DNA from 3 places in the Paenibacillus wenxiniae genome. Region 1 is predicted to be linked to each of the others. Evidence: a T-box and tRNA genes for the amino acid it is inferred to sense, from the RefSeq annotation. Region 1 holds a T-box; the other regions hold tRNA genes.

Region 1 (5,495 bases):
TCGATGTTACTTGGCTTTTTATTTTATGTGATCGGCACTTCGGCATTTATCGCTTTTGGTATTTCGAATCTTAATTATCCGATCATGTTAATCACGTATGCAGTCAAAGGGTTTGGTTATCCACTGTTTGCGTATTCTTTTCTGACGTGGATTACGTATCGAAGTCCGCAAAAGCGTCTCGGTACAGCGATCGGATGGTTCTGGGTCGCTTATTCCGGGGGGATGTTCGTACTGGGTGCATATTATTCCAGTTATGCGATTACCCACCTCGGTTATATGCGCACATTATGGAGTGCCGTAGTACTGGCAGCGATTGGTGCGGTGTTCGCCTTATTGTTAAACCGTGATAAGCTTCCTAAAAAAGCAGGCAATACGAGTGAGACACTGCGCGAGTTGGGCAAAGGGTTAACGATTGTGAAATCTCATCCTAAAGTTGGACTGAGCGGTATTGTACGTATTATTAACAGTGTTGGCTCGTATGGATTCCCTGTCTTTTTACCGTTACATATGGCTCAGTACGGGATTACAACGACAACATGGCTCAATGTATGGGGCACGATTTTCCTCGGAAATATCGTATTTAATCTATTGTTTGGTATAATCGGTGATAAATTTGGTTGGAGACAGACGGTCATGTGGTTTGGCGGTGTAGGCTGCGGAATTTTCACCCTACTGCTATATTATGTGCCCGAATGGACAAATGGTAATCTGTGGCTAACGACGATCGTCGGGTTTATCTGGGGCGGCTTGCTGGCAGGGTATGTACCGATTGCTGCGCTGGCACCGTCCGTGTCTGGCGGCAACAAAGGTCCTGCCATGTCGATTGTCAATCTGGGCGCAGGCTTATCCGCTTTTATTGCGCCTGCGATTGCGTATGCTTTTATCGGTACAATCGGTGCACAGGGAGTCGTCTGGGTGTTTGCGATCCTATATTTTATTAGTGCCGTTATTACTCGATTTATTACGACACCGGAAGAAGAGGCAACACGTGTCAAAGCGAAAAGACGACTGCGTGGCAAAATCGCCTGATTGAGCTGTTGACTTTACCCGTTAACTTTTTTACAATAAAAACATTGTTACAACCGGGCAAGCCATGTCTGGACATACGTAATACTCAGTGAAAAGGAATAGTAGTACCGGTAAGCATTGGTAGAGAGTCGGCGGTTGGTGCAAGCCGATATGATACGGGTACGAACTCGCCTTGGAGATATGTGGCAAGAAAGACTACAGACATGCTGTATGCTGATACAACAGTGCAGTCAATCCAAACCGCATCGGCTTCCTGCCGTTATCAGGCAACTAAGTGAGTGAATAGTGAAGCATACTGTTCGCTAACTAGGGTGGTACCGCGAGAACAGCCTCTCGTCCCTAGCGATTTTATACGCTGGGGATGAGGGGCTTTTTTATGGTTTACGCGCCGTGCACATACGGTATACAGGGTCGCCGCAACGACCATACTTACATTATTTGAAGGAGGAACATGTATGACGACAGATAATCATGCAGCTCCACAGGGTTACCGCCCGCAGGAGATTGAACCGAAGTGGCAAGGCTACTGGGATCAGAACAAAACATTCAAAACCGAGGACGAGACGAGTAAGCCGAAATTTTATGCACTCGATATGTTCCCTTATCCGTCAGGGGCCGGTCTGCACGTAGGTCACCCTGAAGGATACACAGCAACGGATATCGTTTCCCGTTACAAACGGATGAAAGGCTTTAATGTGCTGCATCCGATGGGCTGGGATGCATTCGGTTTGCCAGCAGAGCAGTATGCGATTGATAAGGGTGGTCATCCACGGGACTTTACCCAGCAAAACGTCAACAACTTCCGCCGTCAGATCAAATCACTCGGTTTCTCCTATGATTGGGATCGTGAAATTAGTACGACAGACCCGGATTATTATAAATGGACACAATGGATTTTCCTGCAATTGTACAAAAAAGGTTTGGCTTATATCGCTGAAATTCCGGTGAACTGGTGTCCTGCACTCGGTACCGTACTGGCAAATGAAGAAGTCATCGATGGCAAAAGTGAGCGTGGTGGACACCCGGTTATTCGTCGCCCGATGCGTCAATGGATGCTGAAAATTACCGAGTATGCCGATCGCCTGCTGGATGATCTGGAAGAGTTGGATTGGGCGGAAAGCATCAAAGACATGCAGCGCAACTGGATCGGCAAATCGACCGGTGCGGAAGTGACGTTTGATATTGAAGGCAGTGACGAACAGATTCGTGTGTTCACGACTCGCCCCGATACATTGTTTGGTGCGACATACTGTGTACTTGCGCCAGAACACGCGCTGGTCGAGAAAATCGTCACCGCAGATCAACAGGACGCGATCAAAGCGTATCAGGAGAAAGCATCGCATAAGAGCGATCTGGAACGTACCGATCTGAACAAAGATAAAACAGGCGTATTCACTGGCGCATATGCGATCAATCCGGTGAACGGTGAGAAACTGCCAATTTGGATCGCTGACTATGTACTGGCTGCTTATGGTACAGGCGCAATTATGGCGGTTCCTGGTCATGATACACGCGACTGGGAGTTTGCACAGAAGTTCGAGCTGCCGATCATCGAAGTCGTTGAAGGCGGCGATGTGACGAAGGAAGCTTATACTGGCGAAGGTCCACATGTGAATTCCGGTATGCTGGATGGCATGACGACCGAGCAAGCGATTCCGGCTATGATCGAATGGCTGGAGCAACACGGTAAAGGTGAAGGCAAAACGACGTACCGTCTGCGTGACTGGCTGTTCAGCCGTCAACGTTACTGGGGTGAGCCGATTCCAATCTTGCATCTGGAAGATGGTACGATCAAGCCCGTTCCAGAAGAAAGCTTGCCGCTGTTATTGCCTGATCTGGACGAAATCAAGCCTTCCGGTACAGGGGAATCGCCACTGGCAAACGCAACCGACTGGGTGAACACGATCGATCCAGAAACAGGGATGAAAGCACGCCGCGAGACGAATACGATGCCACAATGGGCAGGTAGCTGCTGGTATTACCTGCGTTATATCGATCCGAAAAATGATCAGGAGCTGTGTTCCAAAGAGAAGCTGGACTACTGGCTGCCCGTCGATCTGTATATCGGTGGTGCAGAGCACGCTGTACTTCACTTGCTGTATGCTCGTTTCTGGCATAAAGTGCTATATGATATTGGTGTTGTGCATACGAAGGAGCCATTCCACAAGCTGGTCAACCAGGGGATGATCCTCGGTACAAACAATGAGAAAATGAGTAAATCGCGCGGTAACGTTATTAATCCAGATGATATCGTAAACGAATACGGCGCAGATACATTGCGTCTGTATGAAATGTTTATGGGTCCACTGGAAGCGACCAAGCCGTGGAACGAAAATGGTGTGGAAGGTATGTATCGCTTCCTCGGACGTGTATGGCGTCTGTTCATCAGCGAAGATGGTAGCCTGAATCCAAAAATCGTTGCTAACGGTGGCGATGATGCGTTCAAACGTACATGGCACAAAACGATTAAAAAAGTGAGCGAAGATATGGAAGCACTGCGCTTTAACACAGCGATCAGTCAGCTGATGATCTTCACGAATGAAGCTTACAAAGTAGAAGAATTGCCACGTCAAGCGATGGAAAACTTTGTGCAGCTGCTGTCCCCGCTGGCTCCGCATATTGCCGAAGAGCTGTGGGCACGTCTTGGTCATGAAGGCGGTATTACGTATCAAGCATGGCCTACACATGACGAAGCATGGACAACAGAATCCGAAGTGGAAATCGTGATTCAGATTACAGGAAAAATCGTACAGCGTGCTAACGTGGCGAAGGATATGGACGCGAAAGCATTGGAAGAGTTCGCACTGTCACTGGAAACGGTGCAAAAAGCAATCGAAGGCAAAACCGTTCGTAAGGTCGTTGCCGTACCGGGCAAGCTGGTAAACATCGTTGCGAACTAATGGTTAAGCTATCGTTTAAAAATTGAACTATAGTTTACTGTGTATAGTTCAACTAAATTTTCATTTATAAAGATGTACTGACCAGTATCGATTTGATGTATCGCTTTATTTTACAATTGTATATTCATAAAGCATGACAAAGTGAAAGCAGCACTTGACGCTCCGACTATCTAATGATGGTCGGAGCGTTGTTTTGTATATATGCGCTCTATTTAATTGCATATTGTTAATGTAGGTGCATATGTTGAATACATCTATACATTCTCAAGCTGTACCGTCAAATAGTTGGATAACGAAATTGTCCACATCTGCTCGTGTTAGTGCTCTTCTAACACGAGGTACAATGAAAAGGGATTTTTGCGAAGGCAAAATATGTTGCTGCTATAGAAACTGAAGCGTCTACATGTTCAGTGATCGCAAGCAAATTCAATAATGGAAATTAAATAAATTGGTAGCAATTAAATAAAGTAATAGCAAGTAAATGCAGTGGTAGCAAGACAATGAGTCATTATGTTCATTACACTACGCTTATTGTATTGTCTGAAAATAATTTTGGCGTAGAAAGGGTAAGCTTTTTCCAATACATAGGAGGTAAGATGATGAAGCGAGGAATGATAGCAGGGATGGCAGTGCTGGGCATGCTAGGAGTCGGATTAATGATCGCCGGACTGATACATTCACCGGACAAGGAGGCAGCATGGCAATCATGGAATGATCGTGTCGCAGTGTCTATGCAGGAAAATGAAGCGACAACGAAGAACAATCCATATAGCAAGCAAAAGGGTACGCCTAACGTTGTGACCGATCCACCAGCAACAAGTCAAGACGCCTATACAGGGGCAGTCAGCAAGGGAAACGTTGTACCGCAAAGCGAGTCAATTACGCACGCTGATCATCGCTCAGTAGCGGATTCAGCAATTGGAGCATCGACAACAGAGGTCATACCAAAGGCTGACCAACGCATGGCTACGGATGCTGCATCAGTTGACGGAGCACCGGCTAACGGAAAAGCAACAAAGGATGCTATGATAGATCATAATAAACATAAGTCAGACACGAATCAGACCGACAACGCGACAACTACGATCGTCGCCAGCGAATCGACTCTTTCCCCAGCTTTATCAGTGCAAGCTAGTAAAATTAGCATCAATGATGCTGGACTGGCTGAACTTACCGAGCTGCCGGGCATTGGAGAGAAAAAAGCACAGGCGATTATCGATTATCGTCGTACACATGGCCCCTTTCGTCATGTGAATGAACTGGATCGTGTAAAAGGGATTGGTAGCAAGATGCTTGCCAAAATGCTGCCGTATGTAAAGCTGTAATGATAGAGGGGGAAGTGGAAATGCGCAAAGATTGGGACACTTATTTTATGGATATCGCCCATATGGTATCTACTCGTTCACGTTGCCCAAGAAGGCATGTAGGAGCTGTACTGGTACAGGGGAAAAAGCTGCTCGGTACCGCTTATAATGGTGCGCCGATGGGCGTGCCGGACTGCTCGGAAGCAGGCTGTATGATTTCCGAAGCAGTCGAGATTGTACGTGTGGATGGCGTGGAAACGAT
Region 2 (5,495 bases), on a different contig from region 1:
TTATAAACTTGCTCTAACCATTGCTCATTCATCGTAGAAGACCATTGGTCAGTAAGCTGCTGAGCTTCTCGTATCGTTAAACCAAGCGGACGGGCGACTCTGCCCATACAACAGGACAATAAAGTATAAAAGTAACACTCGATGGCCTGTTCGCGCTGCATGCCAAGCTGGATATTGATCCAGGCATGAAGGACGGTCAGAGAAAGAATGGCTCCATGCTGTTTCATCGCCTGTTCCAATAGTTCAAAACGCATCCACGGATATAAATTGCGGGCTAGCTTCAGTAAGCGTTTCCCTGTTTTGATTGCTTCTTCCATATGATCCGGCTCGATAATTTGTTCCATAATTGCTCGATCCATACGGGCAATAGTATGAGCATCCTGTTCTGTTTCTGCATGATAGACATTATAAATCGCCGGCGCTTCCCAGCGAAACAAATGAGGCTGCAAATGATGGTGAATATGATGCTCTAGCTCAGCTACATTAGTAATCTTACCTTCCTGCACATACCGTTCCAGATTATGAGCATGAGTAAAGCTAGCTGTTGGCAGCTTAGCTTCCAGTAGTTGCACATACACAAGCAACTTCTGATTGCTTTTCATTTTAAATCCTCCTCCGCAAGGTAGGGTTAAACTTTTTGTGTATATGTCTGTTTATCTGTCATAGCTAATGTGATTATAGCCATTGGAATAAAGAATAGGAATGTTTTTGTTAATAATAGTTACATAATTGTAGCCACTATGTCAATAATATTAACCTAATTAAAATGATTTAAGTTAAAAAATGTAATTTTATCTGGTGAAACTATAAAAAGAGCTAAAGTAAATTGGGTTTTCAGGATTATATATAACATGATATGTAATATATATGATAGTTTATACTATGATTTAAAATAAGGATTTACAACTGCAAAAGAAGATGGTATATTATAAAAGTTGTTGCGGATTGTTAGCACCATTAACAACTCAACAGCTGATATTGTCTGCGCGGTCGTGGTGGAATGGCAGACACGCTATCTTGAGGGGGTAGTGGGTGTATACCCGTGGAGGTTCGAGTCCTCTCGACCGCATTAATGTAACAAGCGTACAGACTTACTTCTGTAAAAAGAAAAAGCAAGCAATTGATCCTATTAGGATTTCAGTTGCTTGCTTTTTTGCATATAGCATTGTTTTTGCATGTAGCATTGTTTTTGTATTGTTATTGTTTCATATAGTCATAGGCATTGTATACGTGTTTTTATAGGTGCTGGTGTTTAAACTCGTCGCAATCACGGTGTTTTGCATTTGGATTTAAGCCGGGATTTTACACGGGCTGGAGTGACTTGACTATCGATTCGGTCCATTTATTAGATTTAAAATAATGCATAGTATAATCCCAGGGAAAAGCATATTGAGATCGCCTGCGAAGATAATTTTTACAGTTGTTTGCGAATGTCATCTTCAATCTTATCCGGTGTCGTTTGCGGAGAATAACGCTTCACCGGTGTACCGTCAGGGCTAATCAAAAATTTAGTGAAATTCCATTTGATTGCTTTAGAACCTAAAATACCGGGCGCTTGTTCTGCTAAATATTTAAAAAGGGGATGTGCATCCGAACCGTTCACATTAATCTTTTCAAACATCGGAAAGCTAACTCCGTAATTAAGCTGACAAAATTCAGAGATTTCTTCATTACTATCAGGATCTTGATTGGCAAACTGATTGCTCGGAAAGCCTAAAATTTCAAAGTTCTGATCTTTAAATTTGTCGTACAGTTCTTGCAGACCGGAGAATTGTGGCGTTAATCCGCATTTACTCGCTGTATTGACGATAAGCAGTGTTTTACCTTCGTATTGATCCAGTGATACCTCTTCGCCACGCATCGTAGTCGCTTTAAAATCATACACATTCATTCGTTACACAGCCCCCTTTATTATAATGATATCAACTTAATTTTAGGAAATTAAAGTGATAAAGTCAATTTTAGTTTACCTATGTAATTTAAAGAATGGCGTTTCAATTAAAAGAGAGTGCTTTACAAATATAGTGTTGGTTCAAAATATATGACGTATGAAGGAGCTGAATGATAATGGCATTATATACTGCAATAGCGAAAGTTCATGGTGGACGTCAAGGTAAAGTAGAATCCAGCACAGGTGCTGTAGATGTGAATCTGGTGATGCCGAAAGAACTCGGCGGCGGTGGCGGTAATGGCACCAATCCAGAGGAGCTGTTCGCTGCTGGATATGGCGCATGTTATCAGAGCGCGCTGGCGAATGTGGCACGTAAAGCAAAAGTGAACGTAACCGATACACTCGTTACAAGTAACGTCATGATCGATAAAGATCCGACAGACGATGGCTTTAAGCTATCGGTACGTCTGGATGTAAGCATTCCAGGCTTATCGCATGATGAAGCACTGGAAATTGCAAAAAAAGCGCATGAATTTTGCCCGTATTCCAAAGCGACGCGCGGCAATATCGATGTAGAATTGAATATCGTCTAATGCTAGCGACTGGCGCTGTATAGTGCTTTAGCTGTTTAGTGCTTTATATGTGTATTATGTTGTGCACGAATATAAAGTGATAGCCGGTGCAGTTGCTGTATGAATGATGCGAATTGATACCCCTTTTGTCTAGGCAAAGGGGGTATTTTTATGGCTGTGTATGCTGTAAAGAAGTAGGTATAGTATACGGGAATATATACCTTACGATGCTGCAATCTAATGTGTACGTAAACCTGTATACATGTAAGCCATACGGAACGGATGAAGGAAAATAAGGGAAAAGGACGAGCTTTGAGCACAGTAATCTACATTGTAGCCTCACTCCCTAGATTTCTGTGCGATACTGAAGTTTGTCCCTTTATTGCTTGCCGGAGTGGTGTCTGTGCCAGCAAAAAAGTTTGCGTACACGCCGTAGTTTAGCTTTTTTGAGGAACTTTGAGGAACGAAGTTTAATGTCAGATTACATCTATCGTTCAACTTTTTGTCCAAAACTCGATTAAATGGATACGACACGGGTAAGGTTAACATAACAGAGCACTCCGTCCAACATATTCTAGTTGTAAAACTAGCGTTCTTCCTGTACAGTAAACTCCAATAGTTGATGTGGCAGATCGTGACAATCAACGAAACAATGAACCGTTCGATTCCTTATTTGTGCTTCTCCGCACAAGTACGGAGTTGACACATACCATAAAATTCTTTAAGATGTCATAGGTGATTTGTAATTTGTTACGAAATTTTAAGGATAACGGGTGATGATAAAATGGCATATAGACCGACGATTACGACGCTCAAAAAAGCCGGTATCAATGAAAAAGAAGGACTGTACGAATTTACGGCAACACTGGTAGATGGAACAGAGTGCCGCATGTTCTACAATCGTTTTCCAGAGTGGAAAATGACTTATATTAATCGACTGCTGACCAAGCCATGTCCTGTATGCCGCAAAGACTTTATTTGCAACTGTTTCAATGCGTTTGCAGGTGAAATTGATCAGCAAATTAAAGATCGTCAATTGATTGACGAAGCACTGGCATAAACTATTTTGTCATAATGCCATAACGATGATATGCAGAGCGCGAAGGATGGCCTTCGTGCTTTTTTGCTATTTTTAGAAGTGTATCGAAGTCATTCAGCGATAGATTGAGGTATAGCTATAGTTGTTTTTGCTACCATTTTACGAATATCCACATCGTTTTTTGAACGAAATATTACGTTTTTTGAATAACGAGATCAATTTAGGTTATAAAAATAAAGAGAGTGAAGTTATAGGTCATCGTAACTGTAGGAAGCAATAGTTTTGAACCTTTCGATTGTGTGAAGATAGATGATCGCAAACGACTTGTATAAAGGAGAGTGGCGAGAATGGTAACTGCACATGCACCGGTATCCAGACCGGGCGAACCAACCGAACTGACGGATCAACAGATTGAAGCTTTAATTCAAGGTGATCATCCGATTGTACTGGTAGATGGAGTTTGTCATTTTTGTCAGGGAGCAACCAAGTTTATCATCAAACGTGATCCAAAGGGAATTTTCCATTTTGCTTCTTTGCAGTCTGAGGTAGGGCAGAAGTTGCTTGAAAAAGGCGGCATGCGAACCGATCAGATGGATACGTTTGTATTGATTGAAAAGGGAACGTTTTATACTCGTTCTACAGCTGCACTGCATATTGCGCGCAAATTGCGTTTTGCCTGGCCGCTACTGTATGCGTTCATTATTATTCCGCGTATGCTACGCGATAGTGTATACAATGTGATCGCGCGTAATCGTTATCGCTGGTTCGGTAAGTCCGATCAATGTATGCTGCCAACACCAGAGATTCGTGAGCGTTTTATAGAGTGATTGTCGCTAAACGGATGTAGAGTTAACGATGTGATGACTACGTTAGAGATGTAATAGCTACGTTAAAATAATCATTTTTATGTATTGGTTTATGTGAGTATACCCGCATTGGTGTGGGATGAACATTTGTTTTATTCATACTCCCATTTACGTATGGAACATATACAAAAGCCTGTCGCATATCGCTAATCCGTTACTTATGCTGTCCTAGCAAATACGGTGTAGTGACGATCTGGAATGCGTGCAGGCTTTTGGTGTTTTAATATAACGATTTCAAGTGAAACGTTTATGGATGCAGCACATATTTGGACAGCGTACCTTTACCTTGATTCGTATAAACCGCATGATGATCGTAATCAAAAGTAACATCATCAGCATTTCGATGCCATGCCGAAATGACCGTATGTTTAGCTTGATCCAAAATATATGTCCGATCCAGCATATTGATCATCAGATTACCGTTGAATGTACGTTGTATCCAGTTCGCATCGCCTGCACTACCTTTTAATGTAACCGAAGCGAAAGGCTTTGGAGAGCTAGCATGATACCATTTGAACAGATTATGATCATACAGTACATAATCTGCGCCTGTGGATTGGATACGATAGTCGTCTGAAACTGCCTGCTTTGATGTTATTTTTCCTTTCGGATCGAAACGAAATAGGAGATTGTCTGCATCCGTTCCATAGGTGCCAATTAGCACTGTACCATCATTCAGTATCGCGATCTGATCATCATAATGATCAAACTCCAGTAGAGAAGGATGGCTATATAACGGGTTTAGTTGAAGTCCATACACATCGACTTTTGCATTTTTTAAGGTAGCTTCATTCTTTTTATAGAGGCTGGAATCGATAACAATTCGGTTGCCACTGGCAGCCATAACGTAGCCTTTTACTATTTTCTGTTGCAGCAAATTTCCTTTTGGATCGTATCGCTTCAGCATCGATTGAACATTACCTGATTCATCTGTATGAACAGCTACCGATACGAGTAGCGATCCATCTTGCATTAAATGTAGCTCATATGGAAAAGCATTGGCCATTCGTGGTAGCTTGATCGTCCAATTGACTTTTCCAGATGTATTGATCGAGGTGAGTCTATAATGATCGTCTGCATATCGGTTGCAAAAATAAACGCTACCGTCACTAGCATATTGAGTGACA
Region 3 (5,495 bases), on a different contig from region 1:
TCGAAATATCGCTATATCGTCTATATGCGGTTAAAGGAAATTAATTCTTATAACAACGTATATATGATATCAAAAGTGGATAATGACTTGTTTGCAATAACTATGCTGGTGATGCAGCTAATGATTTCCAATCACAGGTCACAAGCGCGGTGTAGACAACAGATACAACGGATCGCAGCGGATTGTAAAGGCGTACAATCCTGGTGAGGTGTAGTGCAGATCATAAGGGCAAGCAGGAAGACGGAATGCGTATACAAGAGACCAACGCAGTTCCGCTATACACAGGACGATCATGTCGCAATATTGGTTTTCGATTGCATTGCTATTCTATCCATGTGGAGGGATTATACATGTCAACAACTACAGAAAGCCGTTTTTCAGTAGGGCAAGGAATCCGTTTGATCGATGATGCCGGAAATGAATATCTGGATGGTGTATCCGGTACGTTTAACCTGTCATTAGGCTACAATCACCCTTATGTTGTGGAAAAGATTCAGGAGCAGGTTGGTAATCTAACGCATATGTCTTCCTCATTTACCGAGCCTTATGTGGAGGAAGTATTGTCGCTGCTACTGGAGGAAGCGCCAAATGGAATTGATGCAGGCTGGATGCGTGACATTACAGGCTCAACTGCCAACGAGTGTGCAACCAAGATTGCGCAAAAGTATACAGGCGAGCGCGATATTGTCAGCCTGTACTATTCGCATCATGGGCAGACACAATTTGCGACTGGCATTTCTGGTAACGCATTCCGTCGTAAAGGCTTCCCAAACTCTACTGTACCGAACTCACTTCATGTGCCTGTACCGTATTGCTACCGTTGCCCGTTCCAGAGTGATCCAGATCATTGCGCGATGCAATGTATTGAAGCGCTGTCCGATCAGCTTGAATTTGGTGGCTCCGGTTCCACTGCATGCATGATTATTGAACCGATTCTTGGCAATGGCGGTAATATCATTCCACCGATGGAATATTTCAAGCAGCTCCGTAAGCTGTGTGATGAACATAATATGATTTTGATTGCTGACGAGGTACAGACAGGGATCGGACGTACAGGCTATATGTACGCGAGTACACTGTTTGATATTAAACCTGATATCATTACGCTGGCTAAAGGTCTGGGCGGTATCGGTGTACCGGTAGCAGCAGTACTTATGCAGTCTCGTCTGAACATACTGGAAAAGCACGAGCATTCTTTTACATCGGGCAGTAATATGATTTCTTTGACGGCGGCACGTTCGACGATGGAAGTCGTATCGGCACCGGGCTTCCTGGAAAGCGTACGCAGCAAAGGAGAACTGCTTGGCAATCTGCTGTCTCCACTGGCCGAGCTGTATCCCGATACGATTGGCGAAGCACGCGGCGTTGGTTTGATGTGGGGTCTGGAAATCGTGGATGGCGATGGCGCGCCGGATTCGCGCAAAGCCAATGCAATTATCGATATGGCATTCCGTGATGAGAACCTGATCCTGCGCGGCTCGCGTTATGGATTTGGTAATGTCGTTAAAGTTCGTCCATCGTTGACCGTAACCGAAGATGAGATTGTGGAGATTATCGGTCGTCTGGAACGCGTTTTGCAAAAAATGGGTTAACGAACAGAGAGGGGAATCACTATGCTTTCACTAGTTTATCGTTCCGCCTGGGATGTGGCACTTGAAGAACGCCCACGCCCACAAATTCGAGGTGACCATGACGTCATCGTGCGCATTCACGCTACCGGTGTGTGCGGTACTGATCTCGGTATCATTAGTGGCAAATATCATGCCAAATCATCGATTATTTTGGGTCATGAATCCGCAGGCGAAGTGATCGAGATTGGGCCGAATGTACAAAATTTACAGCCCGGCGATCGCGTCGTAATCGATCCAACGTATTATTGTGGTCAATGCAAAATGTGTCGTACCGGACGCCAAAATCATTGCCTGCACAAAAGCACGACCGAGACCGGCGTGAGCAGTGATGGTACATTTACCGATTATTATGTGACAGAAGATCGTTTTCTGTACAAGCTTGCTGATCATGTTAGCTATGAAGAAGCGACATTGACCGAGCCGCTGAGCTGCATGCTGACCGGTATTAATCAGATTCAATTATTGCCGAATTTCCGCACGATCATTCTAGGTGCAGGTCCAATCGGTATGCTATATAGTTACGCACTTGCTTCAAAAGGTGTGATCGGCAGTATCGTGGACATTTCCGAGGAACGATTAGAGCTGGCTCATTCGATCGCACCCGATCAGTGGGATACGTATGCTTCTTTTGATGCGGCAGTACAGGGCATTTCGCCTGATGATCATCAGGTGGATCTGATTGTAGATACGACAGGTGCGATCGGTACACAGGTGCTATCCAATCTGGCGCATGGTGGCTATTTGATGCTGGTCGGTCTGCGCGATGGAGTGAGTAGCTTTAATCCGAAAGAAGTCGTGGATCGCAGTCTGAAAATCATTGGCTCGATCGATTCGCTTGGTACATTTGCCACCGCGCATTATATGATCGAACGTGGTCTCGTGCCGGCGAAAAAGCTAATTACACATACGTATCCGCTGCAATCGTATCAGGAAGCATTCCGGATGCTCGGCTGTGATCTGGATGATGGTACACTCAAGACCGCTTCCAGCGCGATCAAAGTTGTATTGCAATCGACCTGATGTGAAAATAAGTATGGTATGCTCGTAACTTGTGTAATGGTCTGTAATGGAAGGAGGAATGAATGATGACAACTGAACAATCGGGTGCCTCGGCACTTGCAGATACGAATAAAGGTGAACGTGCCGACTGGCTGGTTGAACCTATTGAAGGCGTTATTTTTGATATGGACGGTGTGCTGATTGACAGTGAGCCAATCTATTTTGATATTGAAAAAAGTACATTTGTTCACTTCGGTGCACAGGTGGAAGAAGAAGAGCATCATACGTATGTAGGGGTGACGCTGGCATCTATGTTCCAGCAGGTGCAGCAGCGTCATCGTCTGCAATGTACAGTTGAAGATATGCTCGCTTTTCATGTGCAACATGTCATGGATGTAATTCGTGAGCATCCGCAGCTACGTCCATTTGAAGGGCTGATTGCCTGGCTGGATTGGTTAAAAGAAGCGAATATACCGATGTTTGTCGCTTCGTCTTCACCGCGTGCGCTGATTGAGTTAATTTTGGAGCGGTTAGAGCTACGGAATTATTTTCAAGGCATGGTAAGCGGAGAAGAAGTTGCACATGGTAAACCAGCGCCTGACATTTTCCTGCATGCTGCACAGATGCTTGGCATTCCACCGGAACGCTGCCTTGTGATTGAGGACTCACGCAATGGTGTAAAAGCAGCTCGTGCAGCAGGCATGCGCTGTATCGGTCACCAGAATCCAGGTTCTGGTTCACAAAATCTGGAGCAAGCGAATACGGTTATTCATCGTTATGATCAATTGTTCGCGCTTCGTGAGCATCTGCCTTTCTATAGAAGAAACGCGGAATCATAATACAGGATGAGCGGTAAGCAAAGTGAAATGGTCTCATTCATACAGCTATGTAGTAAAGGCCAGATAGGTATTGAAGATTGGTCTTCGTCCTAAATGTGCTCAAATTGCAAAATGAAAGCGAATGATGTGGCGACTGATCGAGCATTAACGATGAGCACCACCGAATAATGATGACATTACTGGCGTTATCTATACTAGCAGCGGTCAGGTATATACAGGTGGAACCTGATCGCTGCGGATATAGACGGGTATCGTTGTATGGAATACATATACAATCGGAAATCGAAAATAGAAAAGGAACCCAAATGCTGATCTTCCTTAAAGTTAGATGAACAAAAATGTTCTACCGCTGGGTACATCTTTCTAACTACTGTGCACCAAAGAAAGTAGCCTAAAGCAGACAAAGGTTTGATGTAAAAGGTAATATATATAGTAAGCAGAGCGAGTGAATAAACCTAGTAATCAAATCAAGTGAACACATCCAGTGAGTAAACGTAGTAATCAAATCAAGTTAACAAACCCAGTGAGTAAATCGAGTAAACAAACCAAATGAGCAAACCTATAAAAACGTTTGACGCTTGCTAACTAATATGGTATTCTATTTTTTGTCGCCGAGAAATGGATGATTATGATCATGTAACGGTAACATGTGATTATGCGGTCGTGGCGGAATTGGCAGACGCGCACGGTTCAGGTCCGTGTGGGCTTACCCCCGTGGAGGTTCGAGTCCTCTCGACCGCATTTTGTGATGATGATAAGTGAATATCATGATATATGAACTCTTGAGTCTGTCCTTGTGACGATTCAGGAGTTTTTATATATTGCTTTATGTTAGGGTGCCTTATTTGGTAACAGACTCAGCATTCGCGTCACGAACGATATGGACATAGATGGATAGTAAACCGATGCACAACAACAAGATCGCGATCAATGCTAATGTAGGAAAATGATAACTTGCTGCGACCGTCGTTCCGATATAGGAGCCGATCGCACCGCCTATATAATAACTGACCATATATATCGAGTTCAAGCGGCTATGATAGGCTGGAGCTAATTGATAGAGACGTGCTTGATTAAGCGACATATTCATGCGTGAACCGATATCTAGTACAAATGTAACTGCAATTAATATCCATAACTGATTCCATGGGATGCTTAACACGATAAATGAAATCAACATCAAGCCAAGCGCAAACATGTTCCAGTATCGTATATGGACACGATTGGGTAGCTTACTTGCAAAACCGGCAGCCAATGCACCTGCCATACCAATCAATCCGAAATTGCTTGCCATCCCGCTATTCAGATCATAGGGAGCTTGATGCAGCAAGTGGGAGAGTGGTGCCCAAAATATATTAAATACAGTAAAAGTAATTGCACCAATCCACATCGTTTCTCTTAAAATAGGTTCCGTGCGTATTAGTGTCCATAAGGAACTCATAATGCGTACATAGGAAGGTTCTTTAAGCGCATAATCGGTTGGCAAATAGATATACACAATGATCATCCCGATTAACAAAGCGATCGCTGCAACATCATGTACAGCAGTCCACCCCCATAATTGTCCAATCCAGCCGCCGCTGAGTCTGCCTAGTAGTGTACCGAGAAAAATTCCGGTTAAGCATTTGCTGATAGCAGCCGACTTGCGCGGAGCTACAAGTGTAGAGGCGAGATAAGGAATGATCATCTGTGCAGCGAATCCGCTAAAGCCTAATAAAGTGGCAAAAAAGAGCAGCCAGCCAAATGAATGCACTATCGTCATCATAAACAGACATAATGCAGAGCATCCTAGGCTGAGCATAATGAGTCGTTTTCGTTCCCATCGATCTCCCAAGGGCACAATAAGCAATAAACCTGCTGTATAACCAAGTTGTAGGACGGTTAATACAACTCCGATATGTTGAAAAGGAAGATGAAAAGTATGTGCAAGATCAGGTAATAACATCTGGTCATAATACAAATTGGCAACGACCAGCATACAGATGATGCTTAATGTCCATTCCATTGTAGATGAAATCGTTTGACG

What was found. The T-box of region 1 lies ahead of leuS (leucine--tRNA ligase). A T-box ahead of a tRNA ligase gene usually reads a tRNA of that ligase, here a tRNA-Leu.
Region 2: it has a tRNA-Leu gene. The T-box ahead of leuS (leucine--tRNA ligase) is inferred to sense a tRNA for this amino acid. The anticodon was not compared.
Region 3: it has a tRNA-Leu gene. The T-box ahead of leuS (leucine--tRNA ligase) is inferred to sense a tRNA for this amino acid. The anticodon was not compared.

Annotation. Positions count from the first base shown of each region.
Region 1 is NZ_JBCGUH010000007.1:167,217-172,711, reverse strand. Features, by position in the region: gene AAHF22_RS14445 (MFS transporter) at 1-1,029, shown strand, start outside; T-box leader at 1,109-1,373, shown strand; gene leuS (leucine--tRNA ligase) at 1,485-3,929, shown strand; gene AAHF22_RS14435 (ComEA family DNA-binding protein) at 4,529-5,254, shown strand; gene AAHF22_RS14430 (deoxycytidylate deaminase) at 5,275-5,495, shown strand, end outside.
Region 2 is NZ_JBCGUH010000004.1:395,998-401,492, forward strand. Features, by position in the region: gene AAHF22_RS10425 (urease accessory protein UreF) at 1-602, opposite strand, end outside; tRNA gene AAHF22_RS10430 (tRNA-Leu) at 987-1,069, shown strand; gene AAHF22_RS10435 (glutathione peroxidase) at 1,415-1,891, opposite strand; gene AAHF22_RS10440 (organic hydroperoxide resistance protein) at 2,065-2,484, shown strand; gene AAHF22_RS10445 (hypothetical protein) at 3,248-3,523, shown strand; gene AAHF22_RS10450 (thiol-disulfide oxidoreductase DCC family protein) at 3,850-4,329, shown strand; gene AAHF22_RS10455 (hypothetical protein) at 4,616-5,495, opposite strand, start outside.
Region 3 is NZ_JBCGUH010000001.1:417,032-422,526, reverse strand. Features, by position in the region: gene AAHF22_RS01800 (aspartate aminotransferase family protein) at 351-1,592, shown strand; gene AAHF22_RS01795 (zinc-dependent alcohol dehydrogenase) at 1,614-2,651, shown strand; gene AAHF22_RS01790 (HAD family hydrolase) at 2,717-3,469, shown strand; tRNA gene AAHF22_RS01785 (tRNA-Leu) at 4,127-4,210, shown strand; gene AAHF22_RS01780 (MFS transporter) at 4,311-5,495, opposite strand, start outside.